4 regions of the Pantoea anthophila genome follow, and region 3 is predicted to be linked to each of the others. Evidence: predicted binding sites of a transcription regulator. Region 3 holds the regulator's gene; each other region holds the start of a gene.
The links. The regulator PurR, encoded in region 3, represses purine synthesis genes. The targets are predictions, from matches to a motif close to CANGCAAACGTTTGCNTG.

Region 1 (7,595 bases), 1.4 Mb from region 3:
CGTGCCTTCTGAAATTCGGCCTGGCATTCCGCCAGCGCCTGCTCATCCTGCAGCAGCGTGGTCACCGTCGCCGCCATCACTTTGCCCGCCAGCAACATGCCCTTATGCGCGATCGTGGTGCGGCCCTGCGCCACCAGTTGCCAGGTGTGCAGCGGCGTGCCGAAGGTAAAGCAGGGCGCAAAGCACTGTGCCGTCGGCGTGACCCAGCTGACATCGCCGACATCGGTGGAGCCATAGAGCAGGTCGCGGGTGACGGCATAGGGCGCGACCTGATCCATAAACAGCCTCTCCCCCAGTTGCTCAGCCCAGGCGTGACCGGCTTCGCCACCGATACGGGCGGCGTTCAGGCGGGCATTACGCAGATCGTCATCGGTCAGAGTGGCACGCAGTTCAGCCGCGAACGCGCGCTCTTCGTCGCTATAGTCCGGCAAACCAAAGTGATGCAAATAGCGCTCCATGACCGCTTCCAGGGCGCGATTAGGCACATAGTCAGAGCAGGCTTTGTCAAAACGCACGGTCAGGGTCGTGTCCGTCATCAGGGCGGCACCCCGGGCAATATTGATCACCCGCTGATAGATCGCCTGCGCCTGTGGCAGCGATGGCGCGCGGATCAGGTAGAGCACCTCCGCATCGGCCTGCACCACATTTGGCGAGACGCCGCCGCTGTTGGTGATGGCGTAGTGCAGACGTGCCTCCTGTTCGATGTGCTCGCGCAGAAAGTTGGCCCCGGTATTCATCAGCGTGACGGCATCCAGTGCGCTGCGGCCCAGATGGGGAGAGTTAGCGGCATGAGCCGCGATCCCTTTGAAGCTGAACGCGGCCTGAATATTGGCGAGCGTGCGCAAATTGAACATGCCGCTGAAACCTTCCGGATGCCAGGTCACGGCGGCATCCACATCGTCAAACAGGCCCTCACGCACCATAAAGGTCTTACCCGATCCCCCTTCTTCGCCAGGGCAGCCATAAAAACGCACGGTTCCGCCAGCGTGATGCTGCTCCATCCAGGCTTTAACCGCACAGGCCGCCGCCACGCCGGCGGTGCCGAGCAGGTTGTGGCCGCAGCCGTGTCCGTTGCCGTTCACCTCCAGCGGTTCTGGCCGGACGCATCCGGCCTGCTGGCTGAGACCGGCCAGCGCATCAAACTCCCCGAGGATGGCGATCACCGGTTTGCCGCTGCCGGCGCTGGCGATAAAGGCGGTGTCAATGCCGCCCACGCCGCGCTCCACGATGAACCCGGTTTCGGCCAGCGCGTCGGCCAGCAGGGCCGAGGAGCGGGTTTCGGCAAAGCGGGTTTCCGGCGTATCCCAGATGGCGTCGCTGAGCGTGCTGAAACGGTGCTGATGGCGGTCGATATAGTCGGCAATAAAGGCTTCCATCATCGTGTTTCACCATACTGCGCCTGATTGAGCGCCAGCGTCGCCAGCAGCGTGATGGCGTCCGGCATGACCTGCTCATCAAAGTCGAATCGGGCATTATGGTGGCCCGCCGCCAGGTCACAGCCGAAAATGACGTATGAGGCCTGGCCGCCACGCTGCCTGACCCGCTCCATCATATAGGTCGCATCTTCTGATCCTGCCGCCTGCGCTTTGCGATCGACCACGGAATCAAAGATACCGAGCGCGTCTGCCTGCTGGTGAATGAAGTCGACCCATGGCTGCGTCGGGGTGCAGCTGCGCGCCGCACCCATCAGCGTCACCTGCTGCTTAACACCATACATCGCCGCCGCACCGGCAATCACCCGCAGCGCCTGCTGATAAATATCGTCGTTAACCTGATTGGTGATGCCGCGGGTTTCGACCTTCAGCAGGGCGCAGTCGGCGACCACGTTACGGCCAGTTCCGGCCTGCAGCACGCCGACATTCACCCGCGCCACGCCGCCGCTGTGCTGGGCCAGGCCATGCAGGGCCAGCGTCGCCTGAGCCGCCGCCAGCAGGGCATTGCGTCCCTCTTCCGGGCGGCCACCCGCATGGGCGCCGACGCCGGTGAAGTGGACATCCAGCTTGGTGGTGGCGAGAAAGCTGTCGCTGCCGCACACCACTTCGCCCGCCGGCACGCCGGTGCCAATGTGAATCGCCGTGAAGCGATCCACATCATCGACCACGCCCGCCGCTACCATCGCTTTCGCGCCGCGTACACCCTCTTCAGCAGGCTGAAAAATCAGTTTGATGGTGCCGCTGAGCCGCTCTTTCATCGCCATCAGCACTGAGGCAAGCCCCAGCCCGATGGTGGTGTGGCCATCATGACCGCAGGCGTGCATCATGCCCGCATTGCAGGAGGCGAACCCTTCCCGCTGCGGCAGATGATCGCTGGCCTGGCTCTCATTGAGATCCAGTGCGTCCATATCCACGCGGAAGCCCATCACCGGGCCAGGACGGCCGGTTTCCAGCGTCGCCACGATGCCGCAGAATCCGCCGGAAAAGTGGCTGATCCACTGCGGCAGCGCGCCCTGTTGTAACGCCCGCGCCTCCTGCTGTTTCAGCACGGCGGCGTCGGGCAGGCCCATCCGCGCCTCTGCGTCGATCACTTCACGCCCCAGCTTTAGCTGATAACCGAGCTGATGCAGCTCTTCAGCGACCAGCGTGGCGGTGCGAAACTCCAGCCAGCCCGATTCGGCGTAGTGATGGAAGTCACGACGCCACTGCTGAAGCTGCGGCAGCCTTGCACTGACGTGGTCGGAAAGGGTTTTCATCGGCTCTGTCCTCGTTGTTGGTTTTTTATGCACTGCTTCGAATCTACACAATGGAATTGCCGGGCATAAGATGCGAATATCTTGTGACTGATAAACAACGGTTATCACAGAAGTTATGTCCGCTAATCTCAAGCTTCATCAACTGCGTGCGTTTGTTGACGTGGCGCGGCAGGGCAGTATCCGTGCGGCAAGCCGTGTTTCGGGGCTGTCGCAACCGGCGCTGACCAAAGCGATTCAGGAACTGGAGCGTGAGCTGGGGGCAAAGCTGTTTATCCGCCGCCAGCAGGGCGTCGTGTTGACCGATATCGGTGATAACTTTTTCCGTCATGCCAGCCTGGTGCTGGCGGAGCTGCGGGTCGCCGAAGAGGATATCCAGCAGCGGCTGGGGCGGGGCGGGGGGCAGGTGAATATCGGCATCGGCAGCAGCGTGGCGCGTACCGTTATGCCGCAGGTGATCAACCAGTTTCATCGGGAATATCCGCTGGTCAAGGTGCGCATCGTCGAAGGCCAGCTGGTGTCGATGGTGCATGAGCTGCGTCAGGGAACGCTCGATTTCACCATCAATACTTATGACCAGAGTCATCTCGATCAGGAGCTGATGTATGAGCGCGTGATGGAGCGGGAATATAAGGTGGTGGTTCGCAAAGGCCATCCGCTGGAAAAAGCCCGTTCACTGGCGGCGTTGCAGCAGGCGGACTGGACCATGCCGACGCCGAAAGGCAGCTATTACCGCCTGTTGCACGACCTCTTTGGCGAGCGCGGCATGGCACCCAAAATCGTGGTGACCTGCGAAACCTTTATGGCCTGTACCAGCCTGGTGGCGCAAAGCGATTTCATCAGCATTCTGTCAGCCGATGTGATTGACGATCCGGTTCTGGGACGGTCGCTGGTGGCGCTGACGCTTGACGAACCCCTGCCGAAAGCGATTTTTTATCTGATTCAGCGTAAGGAGACCGCGCTGACGCCCATGAGCAGCTATATGGCGCAGCTGTTTCGCCGTTATTGTCAGTAAAATCAGCGAGTAAAGTCGATCGTCTACACTCTTAGGGTACTGTAAAAATCCAACCGACAATATAGAGGTGAAGATGCAAGTCAGTCCTTATCTGTTTCTCTATGGCCGTTGTGAAGAGGCTATCGACTTTTACCTGCAGGCGACCGGGGGCGAGTTGCTCGCGAAAATGAAGTTTGGTGATATGCCGGATCAGGGAGAGCAGGTTGGCGATCAGTCCGCAGCGCCGCAGCCACCCGAGAAGATCATGCATGCGCAACTGCGTATTGGCGACGGCGAGCTGATGCTCAGCGACGGTAACACCGATCAGCCACCGGCGTCGGAACATGCCGGTTATGCGGTCAGCCTTTCCACCACCGATGTCGAAGAGGGTAAAGCGTGGTTTGAAAAACTGTCGGCAGGCGGCAAGGTGACAACGGAGTGGCAGGAGACTTTCTGGTCGAACGGCTTCGCCATGTTTATCGATAAGTTCAACATTCCGTGGCGCATCAATGTGGAGAAGTCGCAGGATTAAGCGGCTGACGGACGTCACAGGACGTGACGTCTTACCAGCAGAAACACAAGGCGGCGACGCGATAAAGCGCCGCCGCTTTACATCAGAAGTTGTAACCCGCCACCAGGTAGTAACCCCAGCCGGTCGATTTCAGCTCAAACGGCCCGTTGCCGAAGTTAACTTCCTGACCATCTGCCCACTGTCCGCCGTTGTGGAAATAACGCGCCACCGCAGAGAAGTGCCAGTGATCGTAGCCCAGTGACAGAATGTGGCTGGAGGCGATGGAGTTGCTGGTGCGTGATGCGCCGCCTTTATCGCGCAGATCGGAACCCCAGTCGAAGTTAGTGAAGCCGACATAGCCCAGATTACCGCCCCACAGCGTCGTGATCGGGACGAAGTATTTCACTTTGAAGCGATAGCCATCCCAGCTGTTCTCGTTCGCCGCACCGTAGTTTTCCCACTGATATTTGGCATAGACGTTCAGCGACAGGCCGACATCGCTGTGCGTATCGATATCGGTGCCGAGACCCATATACCAGGTGTTCTGGCGGCTGTCGCTGTTGCGGCCCATATCGTAGATGTAGTTGTTAGCAAAATACCACTCTTTGAACGGACCAAACGCCAGGCTGGTGCCGGTCAGCTTGTCGATCGAGAAGCGCGGCTCAATTTCCATGAACATCGGGGAACCGTGGTCGAATACGCCGTTGGCGTTGCTGTTGCCGACGCCGAAGAAATTAGGTACGTCGAGATAGCCGTAAAAGTCGAACCACTCTTTTTTCGCAAACGCTTCATATTCCAGATAGACGTCGTTGTTGAACTGCGGTCCGAAACGGGTGTGGTAGCTGCCTACCACGTTAACGCTCTGATGCCACCAGTCAGAGAGATACTGCGGATCGCTTTCTGCGGCCTGCGCAGCACCACTCAGTGAACATGCCAGCACGGCACCTGCTATCAACGTTTTATATTTCATTATCATCAGCCACATGCTTTTGACCGCCGCACAGCAGACGCAGTCAGAGAGAAATCGGTCCCTGGAGGGAATGAGGATGTCAGCAAAAAACAGCCGGTTGTTCAGCCCGCGTAGCGTGCCTGTAACAGATCGATAGAAAATAGATTTTGCTCACGTTTGTCAAAAAGTGTTGCATTACAATTCAACTAAAATGTGATGCACTTCACAATTAAGACCATGATCGAACGGAACCAGGCAACCGTTTACGTTGTCTGGTTCGTGATCAAAAAGGCGGGATCAGGGAAAAGTGACGCGAACCTGTAAACCACAGATCGCACCCTGTGGGGTCAGACAGTTGGAAAGGGCGACGTGAATCTGATGTTTCTGAGCGACGTTACGCACGATGGATAATCCCAGCCCGCTGCCCTGGGCTTTCACGTCAGGCGAGCGGGTAAAACGATCAAATGCGCGCTCGATAAAGGATTCCGGCATGCCTGGCCCGTTATCGACAATATCGACCACCGTTTTGCCCGCGACCCGATGCAGCAGCACATCGACCAGACTCCCTTCCGGCGTGTGCAACATGGCGTTACCAATCAGGTTGTCAAACAGGCTGCGCAGCTCAGAACGACTGGCCTGCAGACGATACTGGGCAGAGCCGTTAAAGCCGATATCGATGCCGCGCTTGTCTGCCACCACCATCAGCTGCTCAATGCTCTCCTTGAGCAGATCTTCCAGGTCAATATGCTCGACGCTGGCGACCACACTCTGGTCATCCTGGCGCGACACATTGAGTAGCTGTGTGACCAGATGACGGGTGCGCGTGACGCCCGCTTCCAGCTGGCTGAACTGCCGGCTCGCTTCGCCCGGCTGGATATGCTGGCGCAGATTCTCCAGCTGTAAGGTCACCGCCGTTACCGGGGTGCGCAGCTCATGGGCGGCGTCCTCCAGGAACTGACGCTGAGAGGACCAGGCCTCGCGCAGTTTACTCAGCAACGAATTGTAGGCAGCCACCAGCGGCAGGATCTCGTCCGGCAGCCCCTCCGGCGAGACGTTGTGCGGATGATGGGTCTCCTGCGCCGCGATCTGACGCGAAGCCACCTGCAGATCGCGGGTGATCTTGCGTACCACCAGCCAGATCACCAGCAGCGACAGCGGCATCATCAGGATCATCGGGATAATCGCCGCCAGCGCCCGCTTGACCATCGTGGACTTCATGTAGCTGAGGTTGTGCATGACCTGAATGGTTTTGATCGCGCTGCCGGGCAAACCGGGCCGGGTGTAGATCCGCCATTCACAGTCGCGGCACTGGCCGACATGCACGTCGCGGTAACCCCGCTGGTTCTGTAACGGGGCCGCCAGCTCCGGCCAGGAGCTGGCACGCAGCTGTCCGCGATCGTCCCACAGCTGAACCACAAACGCGCTTTTCGCTTTATCCGGCGCAATCAGCATCGGCATCAGGGCGGGCATCTGCTTATTGGTGGACCAGGCGTCCGCGATTTTTGCCAGCTGATCGTCCTTCATGGTGCCGACCATATCGCCGTAGCAGCTGAAGAAATACCAGGTGACACCGCCAATCATCAGCAGATGAATAATCAGCAGCGTAGAGAGCAGTTTATTACGCAGCGAGCGCATAAAGGTGAAGGGTTTCATATGGCCGGAACCCGCCAGCCCAGGCCACGCACGTTGCGGATCACGTCGTTATCCAGCTTGCGGCGCATGCCGTGAATCAGGACATCCACCGCATTGCTGCTGACTTCATCGCCCCAGCCATAGATGCGGTTTTCCAGCTGCTCGCGCGACAGAATGGCACCGGGCCGCTCCAGCAGGGCGTAGAGCAGGGCATACTCGCGCGCGGTCAGCTGCTCGCGCTGCCCCTTGTAGAGCACTTCGCGGGTCATCATATCCAGCTGAACATCCCCGCTGCCCAGCACCGAATCTGCCGCGCCGTGGCGGCGTCGGGTAATGGCGCGCATCCGGGCCATCACTTCCTGGAGGTCGAATGGTTTAAGCAGGTAGTCGTCAGCGCCGCTGTCGAGCCCCTGAATGCGCTGCGCCACCGTGTCGCGGGCAGTCAGAATCAGCACGGGCGTGGAGTCGCCGCGCCCGCGCGCCCGGCGCAGCACCTGTAACCCGTCATCGCGGGGTAAGCCGAGATCGAGCAGCACGCAGCTGTAGCCACCTTCGCTCCAGGCATTGTGGGCAAAGACGCCATCGCGCACCCAGTCCACCGACCAGCCCGCGCCCTCCAGTGCCTGCTGCAGGTTTGCGCCGATCATTTCATCATCTTCAACCAGTAACACGCGCATGGCTGATCTCCTCTGCAAAGATGGGAGAGAGTTTACTCATCAATTGTTAGGCCAGAATTATCCGCCTTCACACTTCCCGCTGTCGCCGCGCTGGCTGCTTTGTGCACTGACTCATGTCTGGCCGCACCCTCTCACCTCCGTTTCAC
Region 2 (7,595 bases), 1.5 Mb from region 3:
CCCCAGGTAAAGACCATGGTGCCCATGGCGACAGCCACGGCAAACTTCAGCGACACCAGGCCCGACGCGTCGTTCATCAGTGCTTCACCCTGCACGATCGACATAATCTTTTTGGGAATGCGGCCTTCACCGACGATGCCGGAGAGCGCCACGGCGTCGGTGGGCGACAGTACCGCCGCCAGTGCAAAAGCGGGGATCAGCGGGATACCTGGCACCATCCAGTAGATGAGATAGCCGATACCAATTACGGTAATCAGCACCAGTGCCAGCGCTAAGCCGATAATTTCACGACCGTGATGCAGGAACTCACTGATCGGCGTCTTCCAGCCATCCGCGAACAGCAGCGGCGGGATGAACAGCACCAGAAACAGCTCCGGGTCAAAGTCGACATGCAGACCAAACGTCGGCCAGGCCAGCAGCGCACCTGCGGCGATCTGGACAAGGGGTAACGGGATCTGAAAAGGGAGAATGCGGGCCGCGACGCCGGAGAGCGACACGACCAGCGTCATGATGAGAATAGTAAAAAAGATTTCCATGCTTTCCTTAGGCGTCGTTTCTTTCAGTCATTGGTTAAGCGATAAAGTGTAAAACAAACGGCGATGAAGGGTGTCAGCTACGCGTGCGACGAGGAGGAAAAAAGTGAAAAATTCCGGACGCATTGTTACACGTCCGGTTCAGCAGTCAGATCGCCCAGCCTCCGGCATAAAACGCCACCAGCGCAACGGCAATCACGACGGTGCCGACGTTGAGCCTGCGCCACTCGCCCGCGAAAAGGCGGCCCACCACCAGGCTGGCAAACCCAATCATGATGCCGGTCACGATGTTGCAGGTGAGCACGATGATCACCGCCGTTAACAGACCCGACATCGCATCGACAAAATCAGCGAAGTCGATTTTTGCCACGTTGCTCAGCATCAGCAGACCCACATACATCAGGGCAGGTGCCGTGGCGTATGCCGGTACCAGGTAAGCCAGCGGCGACATAAACAGAATGGCCAGGAACAGCAGGCCGACCACAATGGCGGTCAGACCCGTTTTGCCGCCCGCCGCCGTTCCCGCCGCCGACTCGATATAGACCGCCGCCGGCGACGCGCCGACCAGACCGGCGAACAGGCTGCTGACAGAGTCCGAGGTCAGGGCACGGCCGCCATTGATGATCTGGCCCTGCTTATCCAGCAGATTAGCTTGCCCGGCCACGGCGCGAATGGTGCCGGTGGCATCAAAGACCGCCGTCATGACCAGTGCCAGCACGCTCGGCAGCACCACCGGCTGCAGGGCACCCATGATATCGAGGCTGAACAGCAGCGACTGTCCCTGCGCATCTCGCAGGTCAGGCAGCGCAAACAGCCCGTGATACGTCACCGCCGGGTCAAAGATCAGTCCCAGCAGTGAAATAGCGATAATCGTCAGCAGGATGCCGCCCGGCACCCGGCGCTTCTCCAGCCCGATAATCGCCGCCAGACCCAGCAGGGTCATCATCACCGGAAAGGTGGTGAAGTGGCCCAGGGCGACCGGCAGGCCGGGAGCCGGATTTTTAACGACCAGGCCCACGCCATCCGCCGCAATCAGCAGCAGAAACAGACCAATTCCGACGCCGGTGCCGTGCGCCACCCCCATCGGCAGGTTGCGCAGGATCCACGCACGGATACCGGTGACGGAGATCAGCGTAAAGAGCAGGCCCATCAGGAACACCGCACCCAGCGCGACCGGCACGCTGATGTGCTGACCCAGCACCAGGCTGAATGCGGTAAAGGCGGTTAACGAGATCGCGCAGCCAATCGCCATCGGCAGATTGGCCCATAAGCCCATCAGGATAGAACCAAAGCTGGCGACCAGACAGGTGGCGACAAAGACGGCCGTCGGGGAGAAACCGGCTTTGCCCAGCATCCCCGGCACGACGATTACGGAGTAAACCATCGCCAGAAAGGTGGTGAGTCCGGCCAGAATTTCCTGACGCACGCTGCTGCCTCGCGCCGAGATCGAGAACCAGGCGTCCAGTTTTCCACTGGCCGGGCGTGATTCAGTTGACATAATTGAGCCTCAAAAATTTTTGTTGTGTGGATCGCTCTGCGGCCATCGCTGTCCCTGGAATAAGCGGGTAGACGGTAACCCTGACCGGATGGACCCGGCAGGCAAACGTTTACCTTGCCGCAGAGTGTGGGTCGCTCAAGGCGGCCGGATAAAAAGGCAGGCGATTATCCGGCGTTTGGCGGCACAGTTTCAACTGTCAGAGGGAGATTGTTCAGCATAAAGATCCGCGGTTCGCGGCGAAAAAGCGTGCAGCCGGGATCAGTGCAACGCGCTGACGCATTGAAGTTAAAGCGGTTTCTGGCGGACATGGCACCGGCATAGCTGTGAAGAGAGACGGCTCGCCGGGCGAAAAAGAGGATCAGCCTGGCAGCGAAAGCTCGCCGCCCTGAGCGATCGCGCGCTGCCAGGCGGCGCGCTGCTGCACGGTCTCTAACCATTTCCGGGTGGCGGGCATCTGATCCAGCCCGGCGCGCTGCGCCAGTGCCAGCAGTGGAAAGCTCATCTGGACATCGGCTATGGAGAAGCGCTCACCGGCAAACCAGGGGTTAGCTGCCAGATGCTGTTCAATCATCTTCATGTGCGGCTTTAGCTGTTTATCCAGATACGCCTTCTGCACCCCTTTCCCGAATGCCGCCCCGACCGGACGCAGCAGCCACGGCACCGGGGCTTTGCCCATCTGCCCGAAGATCAGCTTCATCACCAGCAGCGGCATCAGCGATCCCTCGGCATAGTGCAGCCAGTAGCGGCACTGCAGACGTGACGCCTCATCACTGATTTTCAGCCGGAAGGTGTGATCGTAGTTCTCTTCCAGGTATTCCAGGATGGCTCCCGACTCGGCCACAACCCGGTTGCCGTCGGTAATCACCGGCGATTTCCCCAGCGGATGCACCTTTTTCAGCGCCTCCGGGGCCAGCATCGTCGGTTCGCGTTGATAGCGTTTAATCTGGTACGGCACTTCCAGCTCTTCCAGCAGCCACAATACGCGTTGCGAGCGCGATTGCTCAAGATGGTGAACGGTGATCATCATGATTCCCTGTGTTTTGACCTCTCTTCAGTATAGACGTCACTCCACATCCGGATGTTTATCATCCTGTTCCGGGTCCAGCAGCACCGCACCCGACCCCTGCTCGCCCAGCCGGTCTCCGGGATTACGCAGCGGGCAGTCGCGCATCGACAGGCAGCCGCAGCCGATACATCCATCCAGATCGTTGCGCAGGCGGGTCAGGGTTTCGATGCGCTTATCCAGCTCTTCGCGCCAGTGCCGGGTCAGCGCATCCCATTCCGGTGTCGACATCCGTTTGTCAGCCGGGATGTGATCGAGACTGTCGCTGACCGTCGCCAGCGGAATACCGATGCGCTGAGCAATCTTGATAATCGCCACGCGTCGCAGCACGTCACGACTGTATCGCCGCTGATTGCCGCTGTTACGCGTGCTGAAAATCAGCCCTTTGCTTTCATAAAAGTGCAGTGCCGACACCGCCACACCACTACGGCGCGCCACCTCACCCGGTGTTAACACCGGTTTGGGATAGTTGCGTTCTTTTTTCATCAGGCCCTTTACCTCAAGTTAACTTGAGGAATTATACTCCTTCTCTATCAAAACGACGAAACTCCCTATATCACTTATTAAGCACCAGAAGGATGAGGCCATGATGCAAGAAGAGATCATTCATTCCCTGACGCACTGGATTGACCAGAACCTCGACAAGAGTCTGTCGATCGATGAAGTTGCCGCTAAATCGGGTTATTCAAAATGGCACCTGCAGCGTATGTTCCGTACCGTGACGAAACAGACGCTGGGTGGCTATATTCGTGAGCGTCGCCTGACCCTGGCAGCAGAAGCGCTGTCGCAGACACAGCGCCCGGTTTTTGATATCGCAATGCAATATGGCTACGACTCGCAGCAGACCTTCTCCCGCGTGTTTCGCCGCCAGTTTTCGCAGACGCCAACCGCCTACCGGCATACCATGCGACGTCAGGCGATTCAGCGCCCTCGCCTGCTGAGCTTTGGCTGCAACGACGGCATTGGCAGCTATACCCAGCGCACCACCGGTGAGTGCTGTCCGGTTCGCTGACCGGCAGATGCGCCTGCAACAGGCGCATCTGACTGAATTTCCCGCATTTCCTCCCCTGCCGTTCATTTTTCCCCCGCTCCAGCTGCCATACCAGAGTCAAATTTTGTTCAAAATTTAAAATCGGGTGATATAATGTGACCCAAGTCACACTTTGAACCTGGTTTGACGGCGAAAAAGCCCCTCCTGACACGCTTTTCTGCCGCCGGTGATGTCCGCGAATTGTCAGGAATCCTTACTGATATTGAGGTCCACCGATGGCCACGTTAACCGCCAGTTTTCTTGTTATGCGCTGGGAGTTGCTGAGCGCAGTTCTGATGTTTTTTGCCAGTACCCTGAAAACCCGACTGCGTCAGGATAGCCGTCATGTGATGGCGTTTATGTGTGGCGGGATTGGTTTAGGTGTGACCTGCTGGTTTGTGACGGGGCTGATGGGCATCACCCTGAGCATGGAAAACGTGCATAACTTTCTGGAAATCTCAAAGCATGCGTTTATCGATGTGATGAGCCAGGCACCTGCTGACTGGCCGATGCCCTGATCGATTGCGATAATCCCCAATCGACAGGCATAAAAAACCCCGCTGCGCGGGGTTTTTTATATTGCTGTGTGTTTAAATTTTCTTCAACATGGCAGGGATATTCACATCCTGCACTGTAACGCCCGGGCTCTGCGTTCCGCGGCGGTCCTGAATCCACATATCTCCCATCATCTGATTTAAACCGCGATCCAGTCCGGTGACCAGTCCTGCACCCGGGGTGAAGGTCAGCTCACCAAAGTAGATCCGCTCGTCATGGATATACCAGTCCACGCGCACATAGTCGAAATCACTGGCCAGCTTCTTGCTCAGTTCGAGCGCATGTTCCAGTGACGGCATGATCGGTGAGACATCCAGCCCGGTGTCACGAATCTTGTGATACGCCTCCTGGAGGTTGTTCACGTAGAAATTCATCGACAGCAGCGGCTGGCAGCGGTTGTAGATCACCTGCAGCACATATTCAAACCGGCCATCACGCTTGTTGAACATATGGAACTTGTAATCGATCGGCGCGCTTTTGCCATCACCAATGTACTTCTCCACCAGAATACGTGGCTTGATGTAGCGATAGTGAATCTCACGCGCTTCGTTGGCGAAGTCGGTCTTCAGCCAGCGATAGCAGTCATGAATGATCTGCTGCTTGCGCAGGGCATCCGGCTCTTCCAGCAGGATCTCTACCATGTTGGAGGCGTGGTTCGGTTTAATCACCGTCCCCTTCCAGCAGGGTAAGCTGTTCAGCGTGGTCGGGTCAGTGGTTTCGTGTACCAGCGGGATCAGGTACTCATCACCGATTTTCTCAGCAATGAATTCGCGCACCGAGTACTTATCTGACAGGCGACCGTAGTTCTGGTAATCGCCGAAGATAAACTTACGGTACAGCACCTTCTCGTTGAACACTTTTGGCTGACGCAGATTGGGCAGTTTTCTGAACTTGTGGAAGTAGTAGATGCGATCCTGATAAGCCCAGGGCATCTTCTTAATAAAATACTGCACACTTCTTCTGAGTTCTTCTTTCAACTTGAGCATATCTGACCTCATTTGTAGGTTTTGTAGTTGAGTGAGGAAACCTGAATCTTTTGAATGACGCCGTTTTTAAAGAAGTAATTCATTACGGTCAGGGACAAAAGTTCTGAAAGGAAAACGCTCCACGCGGCCCCCATGATGCCGTGACCCTGGATCAACCACCAGGAGAGCGGCAAACTGATGACCATCAGACAGACGATTTTCCTCAGCAGGTAATTGAATCCTCCCTCTTTAACCATGTAGCGATAGGCTACGGTCCCCATTGCCGAAAAGCTGGTGGCTATCGACAGCAACGTAATGAGACTTCCTGACTGTGTGTATTCCGGCCCGTACAACGCGATGATGATCCGCTCGCCGAAGAGCGAGATGATCAGCAGCATCAGCAGTGAAACCGCCATAACATAGCCATTGAGCCGGGCGGCAAGCTTAATGGCGACCTCGCCGCGCTCCCTGAAAATTTCAGTGAAGCAGGAGGTGATGAGCGCCACCGGGATAAAAATCCAGGAGGCGGAAATGGTATTCGCCGCTGCAAACAGGCCGAGGTCGCGCGCCGGCGCGGTGCCTGCCAGAAACATCTGCGCCGCTTTCACCTGCACAGAGATGAAGATGCTGGAGATGGCCAGTGGCAGACCGGCATACATCAGATAACGCACATAGGTGGTACGCTTTTCGCGCGGCGGCATCTGGTCCTGATGATCCTGATAGAAGTTGTGACGCTTAATCAGGTAAGGCACCAGGGTCACCGACACAATGGAGAGCGTCAGCCAGAGCGGATTGAGGCGCAGCCAGGCGATGGTAAAGCTGATGCCAAAACTCAGCAGCATGCCTGTCGCATTGGCAACGGTATTCAGGCGCGAGGCCAGCCGCGCATTGTTGTAGACGCTGAACGTGTCCTGGGTGACAAAAACGGACGCCACAAATGAGGCCAGTGCAAATGCCAGAAAATTTTCCTGCATGTTGTACCAGACCCAGATTAAGACTGGCACCGAAGTGACCAGTAACAACACCATCCGCAGCGTCCGGGCGATGCTCATCAGACGCAGGCCTTTTGAGGCATTTTTGCTGACACGCTTAAACAGAATGGTTTCGGTGCCAAAGATGGCAACGGTTTGCACCATTGCAAATAGTGAGGTTGAAAACGCCATCTGGCCAAACACCGTTGGGCCAAAGGATTTTGCCACGTAAGACGTCACAAAAATGACGCCAAATACGGAGATGATCTTTTCAGACATCATCCAGGCGGCATTAGACATTACGCTCAATTTCATCGACTCTTCCTTAGTATTACTCAACTACAACCGCTTCGGTACAACATCCCTGTAACGAATTAATAAGCGCGCAGTAGGCCTGGCGAAAATGTAAGACTTCAGACCAGGCTGGTCCGAAAATTGAGAAGTTGATCATAATCCGGAGAGTGAATTCAGGATAATTCTTATTATATCTGGCGCGAATCACTTCAAATGGAAACGATTTCAGGCTGAAAATAACCCAACCTTAAACGGCCATAACCCCCCTATTATTCGGGTCGGTCAGGCTAAATATCCGGTTTACGTTTAATTTTTCCGTATTCGGGATGCGATGAATTTATAACAAAAATCCGCCTCCAGGAAGGCGCGGCCTGCGGATAAGAATAAAATAAGATTTATCCCATGATGATATTTATTCTAAATATCTTAATTTAGGCTTCGCTATTCCATTGGCGCACTTTAATACTGCATTAATAGAATCTAACAGTGCCAGAAATTATTAAAGTCATTCTCATCCATTAATCGATAAGAAAGGTAAGAGCATTTATGAGAAAGTCACGATACAGCGAAGATCAAATCACAAATGCCATTAAAGCTTCTGAATCGGGCGTGAAAGTCAGAGAGATTTGTGAAGAGTTAGGCATCTCTGAAGCCACGTTCTACAGCTGGAAGAAGAAGTTTTCTGG
Region 3 (7,595 bases):
GCCTCAGCCGGTCACAATAATGTCGCTGTCGCGCGTACGGGTGAACACTCTGTGCCATCGTGTGGGCCGATCGTTGCAACCGACCGACTGGTCTACTACTCTCAATGCCATGAATAAGACGCCACAACGCAACGAAACCCGCGAGCACCTGCTTCAGACAGGTGAGCAACTCTGTCTGCAACGCGGGTTCACCGGAATGGGCTTAAGCGAACTGCTGTCACAGGCGGCCGTACCGAAAGGCTCCTTCTACTATTACTTCCGTTCCAAGGAGGCGTTTGGCGTGGCGTTACTGGAACGCTACTTTGCACGCTTCCTGCAGGATGTGGAATTACAGCTCAGCCGGACGGATGGCACCCCGCGCGAACGCCTGCTCAACCACTTCCGTTTAGCGGTCGATCTGTTCGTTCAGCAGGGCCACATTGTGGGTTGCCTGGGCGTGAAAGTCTCTGCGGAAGTCTGCGATCTCTCTGAGCCGATGCGCGATGCCCTGCAGCAGGGTGCGGCGAAAATCACCGCGCTCTATGCGCGGACGCTGACTGAAGCTGTGCAGCAGGAGTCGCTGAACCTGCCGCAGCCGCCTGCACAGATGGCGGAGTTGCTGTCGCTGCTCTGGCTGGGTGCCAGCCTGCAGAGCAAAATTTCCCGCGAGGCGCAGCCCCTGCGCCTCGCACTGAGTACCATCGAACAGTGGCTAGAACGCCACTGATTTTTAAAAAACGTGTTTGTAGACGACTGGTCTACTAATCAGGAGCTATTATGGCGAGTACCCAGCTGTTTCGTCCGCTGAAAGTTGGCGCAATTACCGTCCCAAACCGCGTCTTTATGGCACCGCTGACCCGTCTGCGCAGCATTGAGCCAGGCGATATTCCGACGCCAATGATGGCGGAATATTACCGTCAGCGCGCCAGCGCCGGTCTGATCATCACCGAAGCCACGCAGGTCTCTTTCCAGGCCAAAGGCTATGCCGGTGCGCCGGGTTTACATACGCAGCCGCAGATTGCGGCGTGGAAACGCATTAACGAAGGCGTACATCAGGCGGGCGGCCACACCGCCGTGCAGCTGTGGCACACCGGTCGTATTTCCCACAACAGCGTTCAGCCGGAAGGTAAAGCCCCGGTCGCCCCGTCGGCGATTGCGGCGGGTACCCGAACCTCACTGCGTGCTGAAGATGGCAGCGTCTACCGCGAAGAGACCTCAGAGCCACGCGAACTGACGATTCCTGAGATCCAGCAGATCGTAGCTGATTTCGGTCAGGCGGCTGCGAATGCGCGTGAAGCGGATTTTGACCTGCTTGAGCTGCACTCGGCACACGGTTACCTGATTCATCAGTTCCTGGCCCCGGATTCCAACCAGCGTACCGACGAATATGGCGGCAGCATCGAAAAACGCGGTCGTTTCGCGCTGGAAGTGGTGGATGCGGTCATTGCAAACTGGTCAGCCGATCGTATCGGTATCCGCGTCTCGCCGATCGGCAGCTTCCAGAATCTGGATAACGGCCCGGATGAAGAAGAAGCGGCGCTGTGGTACATCGGCGAGCTGGCGAAACGCAACATCGCCTACCTGCACCTTTCAGAACCAGACTGGGCCGGCGGCAAGCCTTACACGGATGCCTTCCGTCAGAAAGTACGTGACCTGTTCCCGGGTGCCATTATCGGTGCCGGTGCCTACACGGTCGAGAAAGCGGACGATTTGATTAGTCGCGGTCTGATCGATGCCGTCGCGTTTGGTCGCGACTACATCGCGAACCCGGATCTGGTTGAGCGTCTGCAGCAGGATGCCCCTCTGAATCCTCAGCGTCCGGAAAGCTTCTATGGCGGCGGCGCGGAAGGCTACATCGACTACCCGACACTGTAAACCTGTCTGGCTGCCGTCCGGGACGATGACGGCGGCCATTATTCAATGGCGATTTTCATCGCTATACTTAGCGCCTGGGTCATCCGGCGATGGCGTTTTACTTCAAAGAGGATGTTATGCGTTTACTACATACCATGCTGCGCGTTGGCGATCTGCAACGTTCAATTGATTTCTACACCCGTGTGCTGGGCATGCGCGTGCTGCGTCAGAGCGAAAACACCGAATATAAATATACCCTGGCTTTTGTGGGCTACACCGACGAAAGCGAAGGGGCGGTTATCGAACTGACCTATAACTGGGGCGTGGACAAGTATGATCTCGGCAACGCCTATGGTCATATCGCGCTGGGCGTGGATGACGCGGCTGCCGCCTGCGAACGTATCCGTCAGAATGGCGGTAACGTGACGCGTGAAGCGGGCCCGGTGAAGGGTGGCTCCACCATTATCGCTTTTGTTGAAGATCCGGACGGCTACAAAATCGAGCTGATCGAAAACAAAGATGCCGGTAAAGGCCTCGGCAACTGATCCTGCCGCCAGCCTGCCCTCCCGGGCGGGCTGAATCCCCTTCTCTGCGCTTCATCTGCTGCACCCGGCCCCGTTTTTTGCCATAATGCGCGCTGCCCTTTTCCTGCAACGAGATCCTGATGTCTGAATCGAATTCCCCTAATGCACTCAATCAACGTTTCCGTGGCTTCTATCCGGTGGTCATCGACGTGGAAACCGCCGGTTTCAACGCACAAACCGATGCGTTACTGGAAATTGCCGCTATCACGCTGAAAATGGATGAAGAGGGATGGATTCAGACAGACCAGACGCTGCATTTTAACGTCGAACCTTTTGTCGGATCGCTGCTGCACCCTGAAGCGCTGGCCTTTACCGGTATCGATCCCGCTAATCCGCTGCGCGGTGCCGTCAGTGAATATGAAGCGCTGCACGCCATTTTTAAAATGGTGCGCAAGGGGATCAAGGACAGCGGCTGCAATCGCGCCATCATGGTGGCGCACAACGCCACGTTTGACCTGAACTTTATGTCTGCGGCGGCTGAGCGTGCCAGCCTGAAACGTAATCCGTTTCACCCCTTTGCGACCTTTGACACGGCAGCCCTGAGCGGGCTGGTGCTGGGTCAGACCGTGCTGGCGAAGGCGTGTATCGCTGCGGGAATGGAGTTTGACAGCAGTCAGGCACACTCGGCGCTATATGATACGCAGCAGACCGCAACGCTGTTCTGTGAGCTGGTGAACCGCTGGAAGCGGCTAGGTGGCTGGCCCCTGCCCTTTGCCGAAGGCGATGCAGACGCCAGCGCCTCCGTCTGAGGAATGCCACAACGAAAAAGGCCGACATTGCGTCGGCCTTTTTTTATTCTGCTTCTTTAAATTTTTCTGCGGTCTCTTTAATCAGCGACTGCAGTTCACCACGCTGTAACATCTCAACGATGATGTCGCATCCACCGACCAGTTCACCGTCTACCCACAGCTGCGGGAAGGTTGGCCAGTTGGCGTACTTTGGCAGCTCTGCACGAATGTCCGGGTTCTGCAGAATATCCACGTAAGCAAAACGCTCACCGCAGGCTGACAGTGCCTGCACCGCCTGTGCAGAGAAGCCGCAGCTTGGCAGCTTCGGAGAACCTTTCATGTACAGCAGGATCGGGTTTTCTGCGATCTGGCGCTGAATTTTTTCTACAGTACTCATAATTGCCTTCCTTAATTCGTCACTTCGTGTTTGTTTATTGTAGCGACTTCGCAGCGTGACTGAAAACGAGATTTTGATCGCTGCCTGCTGAAATCGCCATCCTGGTTAAGTCATGACAGGCACAGCGTGAATTTCTGATTATTAACAGCCGGTAACAGATTAATAATTCGTAATAATTTCGTTGATATAAGACGCTGAAAATGTTCATTTTCAGCACAATCGCGTGGGTTGCAAAGATTAACAATAAAAGGCATTACAGTTTTTAAAAGAACTGGACTAGAATGGCTTCGGCGCTGATCCTGGATCAGATTAATCTCAACTTTGTCGCGGTGCGTAGTGGCCCTGACAACTTAACTACTTAATGGACTATGCGTTTAATCATTACGCTTTTTATGCTGGCCTTTGCGCAACTGTTCTTCAACATCGCCGCCGCGTCTCCGCACGCTCCGGTGAACGTCAGTACGCATAAAGCAGAGAAAAAGAGTGCGCGCGAGGATGAGCGCCGCAAACGTCGCGTGGTGAAAACCACGACAAAAAAAACCCGTCTCAGCCCGGTTCAGAAACTCAAAACGAAAAAACAGAAAAAAGTTGAACTGACCGCTAAACAGACACCTGCCAAAAAAACCTCGCTTAAGACCGCCCGACTCAGCACCAAAGAGAAAAAACGCTACGGCCACCAGCGCCTGCTGAAAAACGCCGATGCCAGCGAGACCGGCACCATTAAAATGAGCAAATCTCACCGTCAGCGCTACCAGAAAGCGCGTGAAACGGCGATGACCAAGCTCATGGGCCAGCTGGGCAAACCTTATCAGTGGGGCGGCACCTCCCCCCACACCGGCTTCGACTGCAGCGGTCTGGTCTGGTACGCCTATAAAGATCTGGTGAAGTTTAAAATTCCGCGCACCGCTAACGAGATGTATCACCTGCGTGACGCTGCCCCTATCAAACGTGAGTCACTGGAAAAAGGCGATCTGGTCTTCTTCCGCATTAATGGCCGCGGAACCGCGGATCACGTCGGGGTTTACCTGGGTGACGGCAAGTTTATTCAGTCACCGCGTACCGGCAAAGATATTCAGATCAGTGCGTTAGGGGAAGATTACTGGCAGCGTCACTACATAGGTGCGCGTCGTGTAATGACGCCGAAAACCATTCGCTGAGCTGATGCAGCGTCAGAAAAAAGCCGGGAGAAGTCCCGGCTTTTTTATCAGTGCAGTACAGCGGTAAAACTAAAGGCCACAATCATCAGCAGGCAGCCGACAGTGGTCATTAACGCCAGTTTAAGATCGGTACTCATGGGTTGCTCCTTAACCACATAATCATTGTGGTTATTCTATTTTCCCACAGCTGTGGGTAAAAATCTCGTTTTATCCGTTCAGCCTTGTTAGAATCCCGCCCTTGTTGCGCAACGCGCGCAGCCCTGATTCCGTTTGCGCACTTTTTCAGGCATTTATTCTCCGTCGGCCGCCGGTTTAATGCGCCATAACACGGCATTTTTGCGGAAAATACCCTGAGCAGACGCAAACGTTTAACACTACGCTTATCATACAGTTAGATAAGTCCTGGAGTCCGATTTTCATGGCAACAATTAAAGATGTGGCAAAACGCGCTGGCGTCTCCACGACCACGGTTTCGCACGTCATCAATAAAACCCGCTTCGTGGCTGAAGAGACGCGCGATGCGGTCTGGCAGGCGATCAAGGAACTGCACTACTCGCCGAGCGCCGTGGCGCGCAGCCTGAAGGTGAATCACACCCGGACGCTGGGGCTGCTGGCCACCTCCAGCGAAGCGCCCTATTTCGCTGAGATTATCGAAGCGGTCGAGAATCACTGTTTTGACAAAGGCTATACGCTGATTCTGGGGAATGCGCATAACGATCTGCAAAAACAGCGCGCCTACCTCAGCATGATGGCGCAGAAGCGCGTCGATGGTCTGCTGGTCATGTGCTCTGAATACCCGGACGACCTGCTGCAGATGCTGGAAGAGAACCGCAATATCCCGATGGTGGTGATGGACTGGGGCGAGTCGCGCGCCGACTTCACCGATACGGTGCTGGATAACGCCTTCCAGGGTGGCTATCTGGCGGGACGCTATCTGATTGAGCGCGGCCACCGCGACATCGGCGCCATCCCCGGTCAGATGGAGCGCAACACCGGGGGCGGACGTCATGCCGGTTTCCTTAAGGCGCTGGAAGAGGCGGGCATTCAGCCGCGCGCCGAGTGGATCGTGCAGGGTGACTTTGAGCCGGAGTCGGGCTATCAGGCGATGCAGCAGATCCTGTCGCAGAAGCAGCGCCCGACGGCGGTGTTCTGCGGTGGCGACATCATGGCGATGGGGGCGATTTGCGCCGCTGACGAGATGGGTCTGCGGGTTCCACAGGACATTTCGGTGATCGGTTATGACAATGTGCGCAACGCGCGCTATTTTGCGCCCGCACTGACCACCGTCCATCAGCCCAAGGCTCAGCTGGGTGAGAAGGCGCTGGATATGCTGCTTGATCGCATTACCAGCAAGCGCGAAGTGTCGCAAACGATTGAAGTCCATCCCACGCTGATTGAACGCCGTTCAGTTGCGGATGGTCCGTTCCGCGACTATCGCCGTTAATCCTCGCTTAACCACTCCTGATTAAGCGTTTGCGCATCACCCAGATAGCTGAGTAACCAGCCTGTTGCCGGTGATGCGCGATCCTCTGCCCAGCTGACACAGCAGGGGCTGTCCGGAAACGCCTGCGGCAGCGTGAGCTCCACCAGCGCGCCGCTGTCGAGCAGTGGCCGGGCCAGATGGCCTGGCACCATCGCCACGCACAATCCCGCCTGCACACACTCCAGCCCGGTTTGCCATTCCGGCACCACCAGCCTGCGCTGATTGTCCAGCGTCCACGTCATGCGCCGCGGCAGCGCCCGTGACGTATCCTCCAGCACCAGCGACGGCCAGTGACGCAGCGTGTCATCATCAATCCGGGTTGCCTGCGTCAGAGGATGATCGGGTGCAACCACGCAGCGCCAGTTGAGCTTCCCCATATCCCGAAACGCAAACCGTCCGCCAACCGGTATCGCCTGGGTCGCACCAATCGCGACATCGACCCGGCCATCGGCCAGGGCATCCCAGACCCCGTTGAAGACCTCATAGCTGATGTGCAGCTCCATGTCCGGGAAGTGGCGATAAAAATCTTTAACCAGCTGCCGGGTACGCTGCGGTTTGGCGATGCGGTCAACGGCAATGCTTAGCTGTCCGCGCCAGCCGTTAGCCAGCTGCTGACACTGCTGCCGGGTTGCGAGCATTTTTTTGATGACGCTGCGCCCTTCCCTGACAAAATGCTCTCCCGCCGGGGTCAGTACCACTTCACGGTGCTGACGCTCAAACAGCGGCACCGCCAGCCAGGTTTCCAGCTGGCGAACCGTATAGCTGATGGCAGACGGCACCCGATGTAACTCCTGCGCGGCGGCGCTGAAACTGCCCCCGCGTGCAACCGCGTCAACCACTTCCAGTGCATACTCTGACCACATAATCTGCCTTCAAAAATTTTAACAGCAACCGGCAAATATTACCGTTTCACAGCCGCAAACGCACCTTTTACACTCTGCCGCGTTTACCCTGCAAAATGAGAATCTGATGTTGTCGAATATAGGATTTATGCCCTACCTCGCTCTGCTCAGCATGCTGGGCTTTTTAGCCACCGATATGTACCTGCCCGCCTTTGGCGCGATGCAGGAGACGTTCCGCACCTCGCCCGGCCTGATCAGCGCCAGCATGAGTCTGTTTCTGGCCGGCTTCGCCTGTGGTCAGCTCTTCTGGGGCCCGCTCTCCGATCGCATCGGCCGTAAACCCGTGCTGCTGGCCGGGCTGGCACTGTTCGCCGCTGGCTGTGCGGGTATGCTGTGGGTGAATGATATCTTTCTGATGCTGGCGCTGCGCTTCATTCAGGCGATTGGTGTCTGTGCTGCCGCCGTAAGCTGGCAGGCGCTGGTCATCGACCGCTATCCGGCGGCGCGCGCCAGCAAAGTGTTCGCCACGATCATGCCGCTGGTGGCCCTCTCACCGGCGCTGGCACCGCTG
Region 4 (7,595 bases), 1.2 Mb from region 3:
AAGCGCGGGTATTATACGCGCTCCCGCTGATCAGACCAGCTTTTTCACCAGCGCCTCGCTGTGGCGAATGTGGCTGGAGGCGCGCTCCGGATCGTTTTGCACCAGCGCCATAAACAGCAGATCGGTCAGGGCCAGCTGAGCCGTCGTCGAGGAGATCGCCGCGCTGCGGGTACTCTGCTCTTCCGCCACCGTATAGAGGCAGTAACTGGCGCTCTGCTGCAGCGTATTCGGGGTAAAGCCGGTAAAGGCGACCACATCCGCACCCACCTCAGCGGCCTCCTGCGCGGCCAGATTGATCTCGCGCCGTTCACCGGTATAGGAGATGGCGAGCAGCACATCGCCCGGCCCCATCGCCTGGACGCTGGCCAGCAGGGCGTGCATATCCTGCTCCGCCACGGCATTGATCCCGATCTTCATCAGCTTCCAGGAGAAGTCTTTTGCCACCAGACCTGACGCCCCAATCCCCACCAGCAGAATACGCCGGGCATTCTTCAGCAGCTGCAGCACATCGTTGAGCTTCTCTTCGCTGTTGATATCCAGCGTAGCGCGGATCGCCGACAGCTTTTCGGTCAGCAGTTTTTCACCCACCATTTTGAGCGGGTCGTCGCTGAGAATATGGTTATGCACCGTGATGGCATCCTTGTCCGCCAGCGACTCACTCAGCGCCAGCTTCAGCGCCGGAAATCCTTTGTATCCCAGCTTCTGCGCAAACTTCACCACGCTCGACTGGCTGACGCCGGACTCCTCTGCCAGCTTCTGCGAGCTGAGATGACGTGCCCTGTCAGGTTGCGACAGTAAAAAATCGGCCAGCCGGCGCTCGTTCAGTGCCAGACGTGGATAAAGCTGGCGAATGCGCAGCAGTGAACTCATGCCCAATCCTCATCATTCAGGGGATAATCGGAGAAGAATAAACTATTCATCAGGCATTGTAGTCATCGGAATTAAAAATGACACTCATCGCCGTTACGCCTGATGATGGCTACACTACTCTTTATTATTCCGGAACCAGACCCGAAGGAGAGTTGTTTGACCAGGGGAACACAACGTCGCATCGTATTTTTCGACCTGGATGGCACTTTGCACCAGCAGGACATGTTCGGCACCTTTATGCGCTATCTGCTGCGCCGGCGACCGCTTAATCTGGTGCTGGTGGTGCCCCTCCTGCCGGTGGTGGGGATCGGCCTGCTGTTTAAAGGCCGGGCGGCCCGCTGGCCCATGAGCCTGCTGCTCTGGTCGATTACCTTTGGCCGTTCAGAGCAGACATTGCTGCGTCTTGAGGCGGAGTTTGCCCGGTGGTTTCGCCAGCGGGTTACCGCCTTTCCGGTGGTGCAGCAGCGCCTGACCGACTACCTCGGCAGTGATGACGCCGATGTCTGGCTGATCACCGGATCGCCTCAGTCGCTGGTGGAGCAGGTCTACTATGACTCCGCCTTTCTGCCGCGCGTGAAGCTGATTGCCAGTCAGATGCGGCGCGGATGGGGGGGACGGGTGCTGGCCATGCGCTGCCTCGGCCATGAAAAAGTCGCCCAGCTCGAAGAGAAAATCGGCACGCCGTTACAGCTCTACAGCGGCTACAGCGACAGCAAACAGGATAACCCGCTGCTGTTTTTCTGCCAGCATCGCTGGCGCGTGACACCGGCAGGTGAGCTGCAACAGCTGGAATAAGTTTTGGCACCCGTTATAATGCGCCGCTTTTCTGTCGCCCGGAGTGGTCTGCATGAAACAACAAGATGAATACTGGATGCGCCATGCGCTCAGCCTGGCACGCCGGGCCTGGGAGCAGGGCGAAGTGCCGGTGGGGGCGGTGCTGGTGCAGAATGACCGGGTGATCGGCGAAGGCTGGAACCGGCCCATCGGCCAGCACGATCCCACCGCTCATGCGGAGATCATGGCTCTGCGTCAGGGCGGCAAGGTGCTGGAAAATTACCGTCTGCTGGAAACCACCCTCTATGTGACGCTGGAACCCTGCGTCATGTGCGCCGGGGCGATGGTGCACAGCCGGATCACCCGTCTGGTCTATGGCGCGCACGATCTGAAAAGCGGGGCGGCGGGTTCGCTGCTGGATGTGCTGGGGCACCCCGGCATGAACCATCAGGTTGAGTTAGCGAGCGGCGTGCTGGCGGAGGAGTGTGCTGCGATGCTGAGCGACTTCTTTCGTATGCGTCGCGAAGAGAAAAAAGCGTTGCGTCAGGCGCAACGCCAGAGTTAGTTCATGGCGATCTTCGGCTCCACCGCCGGATAGCCTTTGGCCAGTTCGGCCTCGGCTGCTGCCTCCGCCGCCTGGCGTGCCAGGCGCTTCTCCTGCTCCTGCAGATAGCCCACCAGACTGATCTGATACTTGCGGATGTTCTCCACATAGTTATAGGCCTCATGCCCGCGCGCATAGCCGTAAGTCGTCTGGGTGTAGTAGCGTTTCTGGCTCAGCATCGGTAACCTCAGCTTCACATCCGCCCAGCTGTCCGGATTGCCACCCTGGCGGGCCGTGAGTTTCCGCACATCCAGCATATGAGCGTAGCCCATGTTGTAGGCGGCCAGCGCAAACCAGATGCGCTCATCTTCCGGGATGGTCTGTGGCACTTTCGACATCATATCCTGCAGATACTGACTGCCACCGCGAATGCTCTGTTCAGGGTCGGTGCGGTCGCCCACATCCAGGCTCTCTGCGGTATTGCGCGTCAGCATCATCATGCCGCGCACGCCGGTAGGGGAGGTGGCCTGAGGATTCCAGTGTGACTCCTGATAGGAGATCGCCGCCAGCAGCCGCCAGTCAATGCTGGTGGCGTACTTCTCAAACAGCGGCTTAATGTCGGGCAGCGTGTTGTCGATCGCGCGCAGGAAGGTGCGGGTATCGACATAATCGAAGGTGCCGACGTGGCCGAGATACTTCTCCTCCAGTCGCGCCATCGCGCCTTCTTCACCCATGCCATTAAAGAAGTCGAGCATCGCGGCATTTAGGCTGTCATCGTCGCTGTGCCGCACATACCAGGTGACCGGCTCCTCATCAGTCACGTCGAACGCCACCGCCAGCTGCGGGTAGATACGCTGCAGCAGGGCGATGGTGACGGAGTCACCAATGGTGTAGTCGAGCTTGCCGTCTGCCACCGCTTCCAGCAGGGCTTTCGGGCTCTGGTCGGTGGAGATGGCCCAGTCCAGATCGGGGAACTGATTGGAACGGGCACTCTTCAGCGTGGAGAGGTAAGCCGATCCGGACGCGACCGTTAACCGCCCCTTTAAGTCACCGAGGTTTTTGGGGCGAGGCTTATCCACGCGGTAGACCAGCTGCTGCGATACGTTGTAGTAACCCGGCCCGGTCTGATAACGGGTCAGGCGTTCGCTGTTGTAATTCAGGCCAGCGGCCAGCAAATCGGCTTTGCCATCATCCAGGTCATCAAACAGATCGCTCAGGTTAGGGCGCACCGTGACCTTGAGCTTTACGCCCAGATAATCAGCAAAACGTTTTGCCAGCTCATAATCCATACCGGCCGGAGATTGATTGACGGTGTAGTAAGTCAGGGGGGAATTGATGGTGCTGACGCGCAGCACTCCCCGTGATTTAATCTGTGAAATCGCATCCTGCCCACCCCCATACCAGGGAATGGATGGCCACAGCGCTAACGCTAACAGCACGGCAACCAGACCGATAAACAGATAATTAAATTTTAGGCGTTTCAAATAGTTATCTCTCGCTGGCTCTAAGGCCTCTGTCTTTTAAAGGCAGTATTTGTCTTCTTTGAACTCCCAGAGCGAGGGGCATTTTGCGCAACAAAATGACGCTGAGCAACTTTTATAGCAGCTTTTGCGCAAATTTCAGGCAAATCCGTGTCGCCAAAAATTGTGCGCAAACGGTTTCGTCGCGAAGGCGCTTTCTCTATAATACGCCCCGTTTTCCCTAGTTGCGCCCAATCAAGCGTCGCCCGGCGCCCTGACGAGAGACTTATGTAATGGAAATTCTGCGTGGTTCGCCCGCCCTGTCGGCATTTCGTGTAAACAAACTGCTGACCCGCTTTCAGGACGCTCATCTGCCGGTGAGTGATATTTACGCCGAGTACATCCATTTTGCTGATGTCAGCACGCCGTTAAGCGCAGACGAACAGAGCCGTCTGCAGCGCCTGCTGAAATATGGTCCCTCTCTTGCTGAACATGCCCCGCAGGGCCGTCTGCTGCTGGTGACCCCGCGTCCCGGTACGATTTCGCCCTGGTCATCCAAAGCCACCGACATCGCCCACAACTGCGGCCTGCCGCAGGTTCGCCGCCTCGAACGCGGCCTGGCCTTTTATGTGCAGGCCCCGCAGCTGACCGAAACGCAGTGGCAGGCGCTGAGCACACTGCTGCATGACCGGATGATGGAAACGGTCTTCAGCGATCTGGCGCAGGCTGAGCAATTATTCGCGCACCATACGCCGCAGCCGGTGAAGAGTGTCGATCTGCTGGGTGAGGGCCGTCAGGCGCTGGTTCAGGCGAACACCACGCTGGGTCTGGCGCTGGCGGATGATGAAATCGACTACCTGGTGACGGCCTTTACCGCGCTGGGGCGCAACCCCAACGATATCGAACTCTATATGTTTGCTCAGGCGAACTCTGAGCACTGCCGTCACAAGATCTTCAACGCCGACTGGATTATCGACGGCGAAAAACAGCCAAAGTCGCTGTTTAAGATGATCAAAAACACGATGGAGCAGACGCCGGACTACGTGCTCTCCGCGTATAAAGATAACGCCGCCGTGATGGAAGGTTCCGAAGTGGGCCGCTTCTTCGCTGACGCCGGAGAGAGCGAATATCGCTGGCATCAGGAAGCGGCGCACATCCTGATGAAGGTGGAAACACATAACCACCCGACGGCCATCTCACCGTGGCCAGGCGCAGCGACCGGTTCCGGTGGCGAAATCCGTGATGAAGGCGCAACCGGACGCGGCTCCAAGCCGAAGGCGGGCCTGGTCGGCTTCTCCGTTTCTAACCTGCGCATCCCGGGCTTTGAGCAGCCGTGGGAAGAGGACTTCGGTAAACCGGCTCGCATCGTCAGCGCGCTGGAGATCATGACCGACGGCCCTCTGGGCGGGGCGGCCTTTAACAACGAATTTGGTCGTCCGGCTCTGAATGGCTACTTCCGTACCTACGAAGAGCAGGTCACCAGCCACAACGGCACCGAACTGCGCGGCTATCACAAGCCGATTATGCTGGCAGGCGGCATCGGTAATATCCGTGCTGACCATGTGCAGAAAGGCGAAATCAGCGTCGGTGCCAAACTGGTGGTGCTGGGCGGTCCGGCCATGAACATCGGTCTGGGCGGCGGTGCCGCGTCATCAATGGCCTCGGGCCAGTCTGATGCTGACCTCGACTTCGCCTCCGTTCAGCGCGATAACCCGGAGATGGAGCGCCGCTGCCAGGAAGTGATCGACCGCTGCTGGCAGCTGGGCGATGAGAACCCGATTCTGTTTATCCACGACGTGGGCGCGGGTGGCCTCTCCAATGCGATGCCAGAGCTGGTCAGCGACGGCGGCCGCGGCGGCCGCTTTAATCTGCGTGACATCCTGAGCGATGAGCCGGGCATGAGCCCGCTGGAAGTGTGGTGCAACGAATCACAGGAACGTTATGTGATGGCCGTGGCTCCGGATCAGCTGGCGCAGTTTGAAGCGATCTGCCAGCGTGAACGCGCTCCATTCGCGGTGATTGGTGAAGCGACCGAAGAGCAGCACCTGAGCCTGGAAGATTCGCATTTCAATAATAAGCCGATCGACATGCCGCTTGACGTTCTGCTCGGTAAAACGCCGAAGATGACGCGGGATGTGGTAACGCAGCAGGCGCAGGGCAACGCGCTGCAGCGTGACGGCATTACCCTGGTTGATGCGGTCAATCGTGTCCTGCATCTGCCAGCCGTGGCGGAAAAAACCTTCCTGATCACCATCGGTGACCGCAGCGTGACCGGCATGGTGGCGCGCGATCAAATGGTCGGACCGTGGCAGATCCCGGTCGCCAACTGTGCCGTGACCACCGCCAGCCTCGACAGCTATCACGGTGAAGCCTTTGCCCTCGGCGAACGTTCGCCGGTTGCACTGCTCGACTTCGCCGCCTCGGGCCGCCTGGCCGTGGGTGAAGCGCTGACCAACCTGGCGGCAACCCAGATTGGCTCGCTTAAGCGCGTGAAGCTTTCGGCAAACTGGATGTCTGCAGCCGGTCATCCGGGTGAAGATGCCGGTTTATATGCGGCAGTGAAAGCGGTCGGCGAAGAGCTCTGTCCGGCGCTGGGGATCACTATCCCGGTCGGTAAAGATTCGATGTCGATGAAAACCCGCTGGCAGGAAGGCACCGAACAGCGTGAGATGACCTCTCCGCTGTCGCTGGTGATTACCGCGTTTGCCCGGGTCGAAGATGTGCGCCGCACCGTTACGCCGCAGTTGCAGGCCGACCGGGATAACCTGCTGCTGCTGATCGATCTTGGCAATGGGGCAAACACCCTCGGCGCAACCGCGCTGTCTCAGGTCTATCGTCAGCTTGGCGACAAGCCTGCGGACGTGCGCGATGCCACACAGCTGGCGGGCTTCTTTAACGCCATTCAGGCGCTGGTGGCTGAGCAGAAACTGCTGGCCTACCACGACCGCTCAGACGGGGGCCTGCTGGTGACCCTGGCCGAGATGGCTTTTGCCGGTCACTGCGGCATCGACGTTGACATCGCTGCGCTGGGTAACGATGCGCTGGCCGCGCTGTTTACTGAAGAGCTGGGCGCCGTGATCCAGATTAACGCCGCCGATCGTGCTGCGGTGGAGCAGATCCTTGCCGATCACGGCCTTGCCGCCTCAACGCATCTGCTGGGCAGCGCGCAACCGGGCGATCGCTTCGTGATCCGTGCCGGCGAGAGCGCCGTCTACAGCGAAAGCCGGACCACGCTGCGCACCTGGTGGGCAGAGACCACCTGGCAGATGCAGCGCCTGCGTGACAACCCGGCGTGCGCCGATCAGGAGCATGAGGCGAAGAAAAACGACAGCGACCCAGGCCTGAACGTCAATCTGACCTTCGATCCGCAGGAAGATGTGGCGGCACCGATGATCGCCACGGGTGCGCGTCCACGGGTCGCCGTGCTGCGTGAGCAGGGGGTCAACTCCCATGTTGAAATGGCTGCGGCTTTCGACCGGGCCGGATTCACCGCCATTGATGTGCACATGAGCGACCTGCTGGCCGGTCGTCGCGGTCTGGAAGAGTTCCAGGCGCTGGTTGCCTGTGGTGGCTTCTCCTACGGTGACGTGCTGGGCGCTGGCGAGGGCTGGGCAAAATCGATTCTGTTCAACCCGCGCGTGCGTGATGAGTTCGAAACCTTCTTCCACCGTCCGCAGACCCTGGCGCTGGGCGTCTGTAACGGATGCCAGATGATGTCGAATCTGCGTGAGCTGATCCCGGGCAGTGATCTCTGGCCGCGCTTTGTGCGTAACCAGTCTGAGCGCTTCGAAGCCCGCTTCAGCCTGGTCGAAGTGGCCGCCAGTCCGTCACTGCTGCTGGACGGCATGGCTGGCTCGCACATGCCTATCGCGGTTTCCCACGGTGAAGGCTTCGTTGAGGTGCGTGATGCGGCGCATCTGGCCGCGCTGGAATCGAAAGGTCTGGTG

Region 1: the regulator PurR is predicted to act here: its motif matches at 5,393-5,410, upstream of OJ965_RS19290 (nucleoside-specific channel-forming protein Tsx).
Region 2: the regulator PurR is predicted to act here: its motif matches at 2,130-2,147, upstream of OJ965_RS19435 (NCS2 family permease).
Region 4: the regulator PurR is predicted to act here: its motif matches at 3,836-3,853, upstream of purL (phosphoribosylformylglycinamidine synthase).

What each region holds. Positions count from the first base shown of each region.
Region 1 covers NZ_CP110473.1:3,592,760-3,600,354, reverse strand. The annotation lists gene OJ965_RS19310 (M20 family metallopeptidase) at 1-1,379, opposite strand, end outside; gene OJ965_RS19305 (amidohydrolase) at 1,376-2,689, opposite strand; gene OJ965_RS19300 (LysR family transcriptional regulator) at 2,805-3,701, shown strand; gene yjdN (VOC family metalloprotein YjdN) at 3,775-4,212, shown strand; gene OJ965_RS19290 (nucleoside-specific channel-forming protein Tsx) at 4,295-5,161, opposite strand; gene OJ965_RS19285 (sensor histidine kinase) at 5,438-6,793, opposite strand; gene OJ965_RS19280 (response regulator) at 6,790-7,449, opposite strand.
Region 2 covers NZ_CP110473.1:3,628,425-3,636,019, forward strand. The annotation lists gene OJ965_RS19430 (Na+/H+ antiporter) at 1-536, opposite strand, end outside; gene OJ965_RS19435 (NCS2 family permease) at 682-2,031, opposite strand; gene OJ965_RS19440 (glutathione S-transferase family protein) at 2,390-3,055, opposite strand; gene soxR (redox-sensitive transcriptional activator SoxR) at 3,095-3,580, opposite strand; gene soxS (superoxide response transcriptional regulator SoxS) at 3,681-4,106, shown strand; gene OJ965_RS19455 (YjcB family protein) at 4,361-4,642, shown strand; gene OJ965_RS19460 (ATP-grasp fold amidoligase family protein) at 4,715-5,665, opposite strand; gene OJ965_RS19465 (oligosaccharide flippase family protein) at 5,674-6,930, opposite strand; gene OJ965_RS19470 (transposase) at 7,456-7,595, shown strand, end outside.
Region 3 covers NZ_CP110473.1:2,158,091-2,165,685, forward strand. The annotation lists gene OJ965_RS12575 (TetR/AcrR family transcriptional regulator) at 110-706, shown strand; gene nemA (alkene reductase) at 757-1,854, shown strand; gene gloA (lactoylglutathione lyase) at 1,971-2,378, shown strand; gene rnt (ribonuclease T) at 2,498-3,166, shown strand; gene OJ965_RS12595 (Grx4 family monothiol glutaredoxin) at 3,210-3,545, opposite strand; gene OJ965_RS12600 (C40 family peptidase) at 3,911-4,699, shown strand; gene cydH (cytochrome bd-I oxidase subunit CydH) at 4,747-4,836, opposite strand; gene purR (HTH-type transcriptional repressor PurR) at 5,118-6,143, shown strand; gene punR (DNA-binding transcriptional activator PunR) at 6,140-7,045, opposite strand; gene punC (purine nucleoside transporter PunC) at 7,152-7,595, shown strand, end outside.
Region 4 covers NZ_CP110473.1:986,795-994,389, forward strand. The annotation lists gene OJ965_RS07250 (MurR/RpiR family transcriptional regulator) at 31-870, opposite strand; gene yfhb (phosphatidylglycerophosphatase C) at 1,027-1,665, shown strand; gene tadA (tRNA adenosine(34) deaminase TadA) at 1,718-2,209, shown strand; gene mltF (membrane-bound lytic murein transglycosylase MltF) at 2,206-3,672, opposite strand; gene purL (phosphoribosylformylglycinamidine synthase) at 3,942-7,595, shown strand, end outside.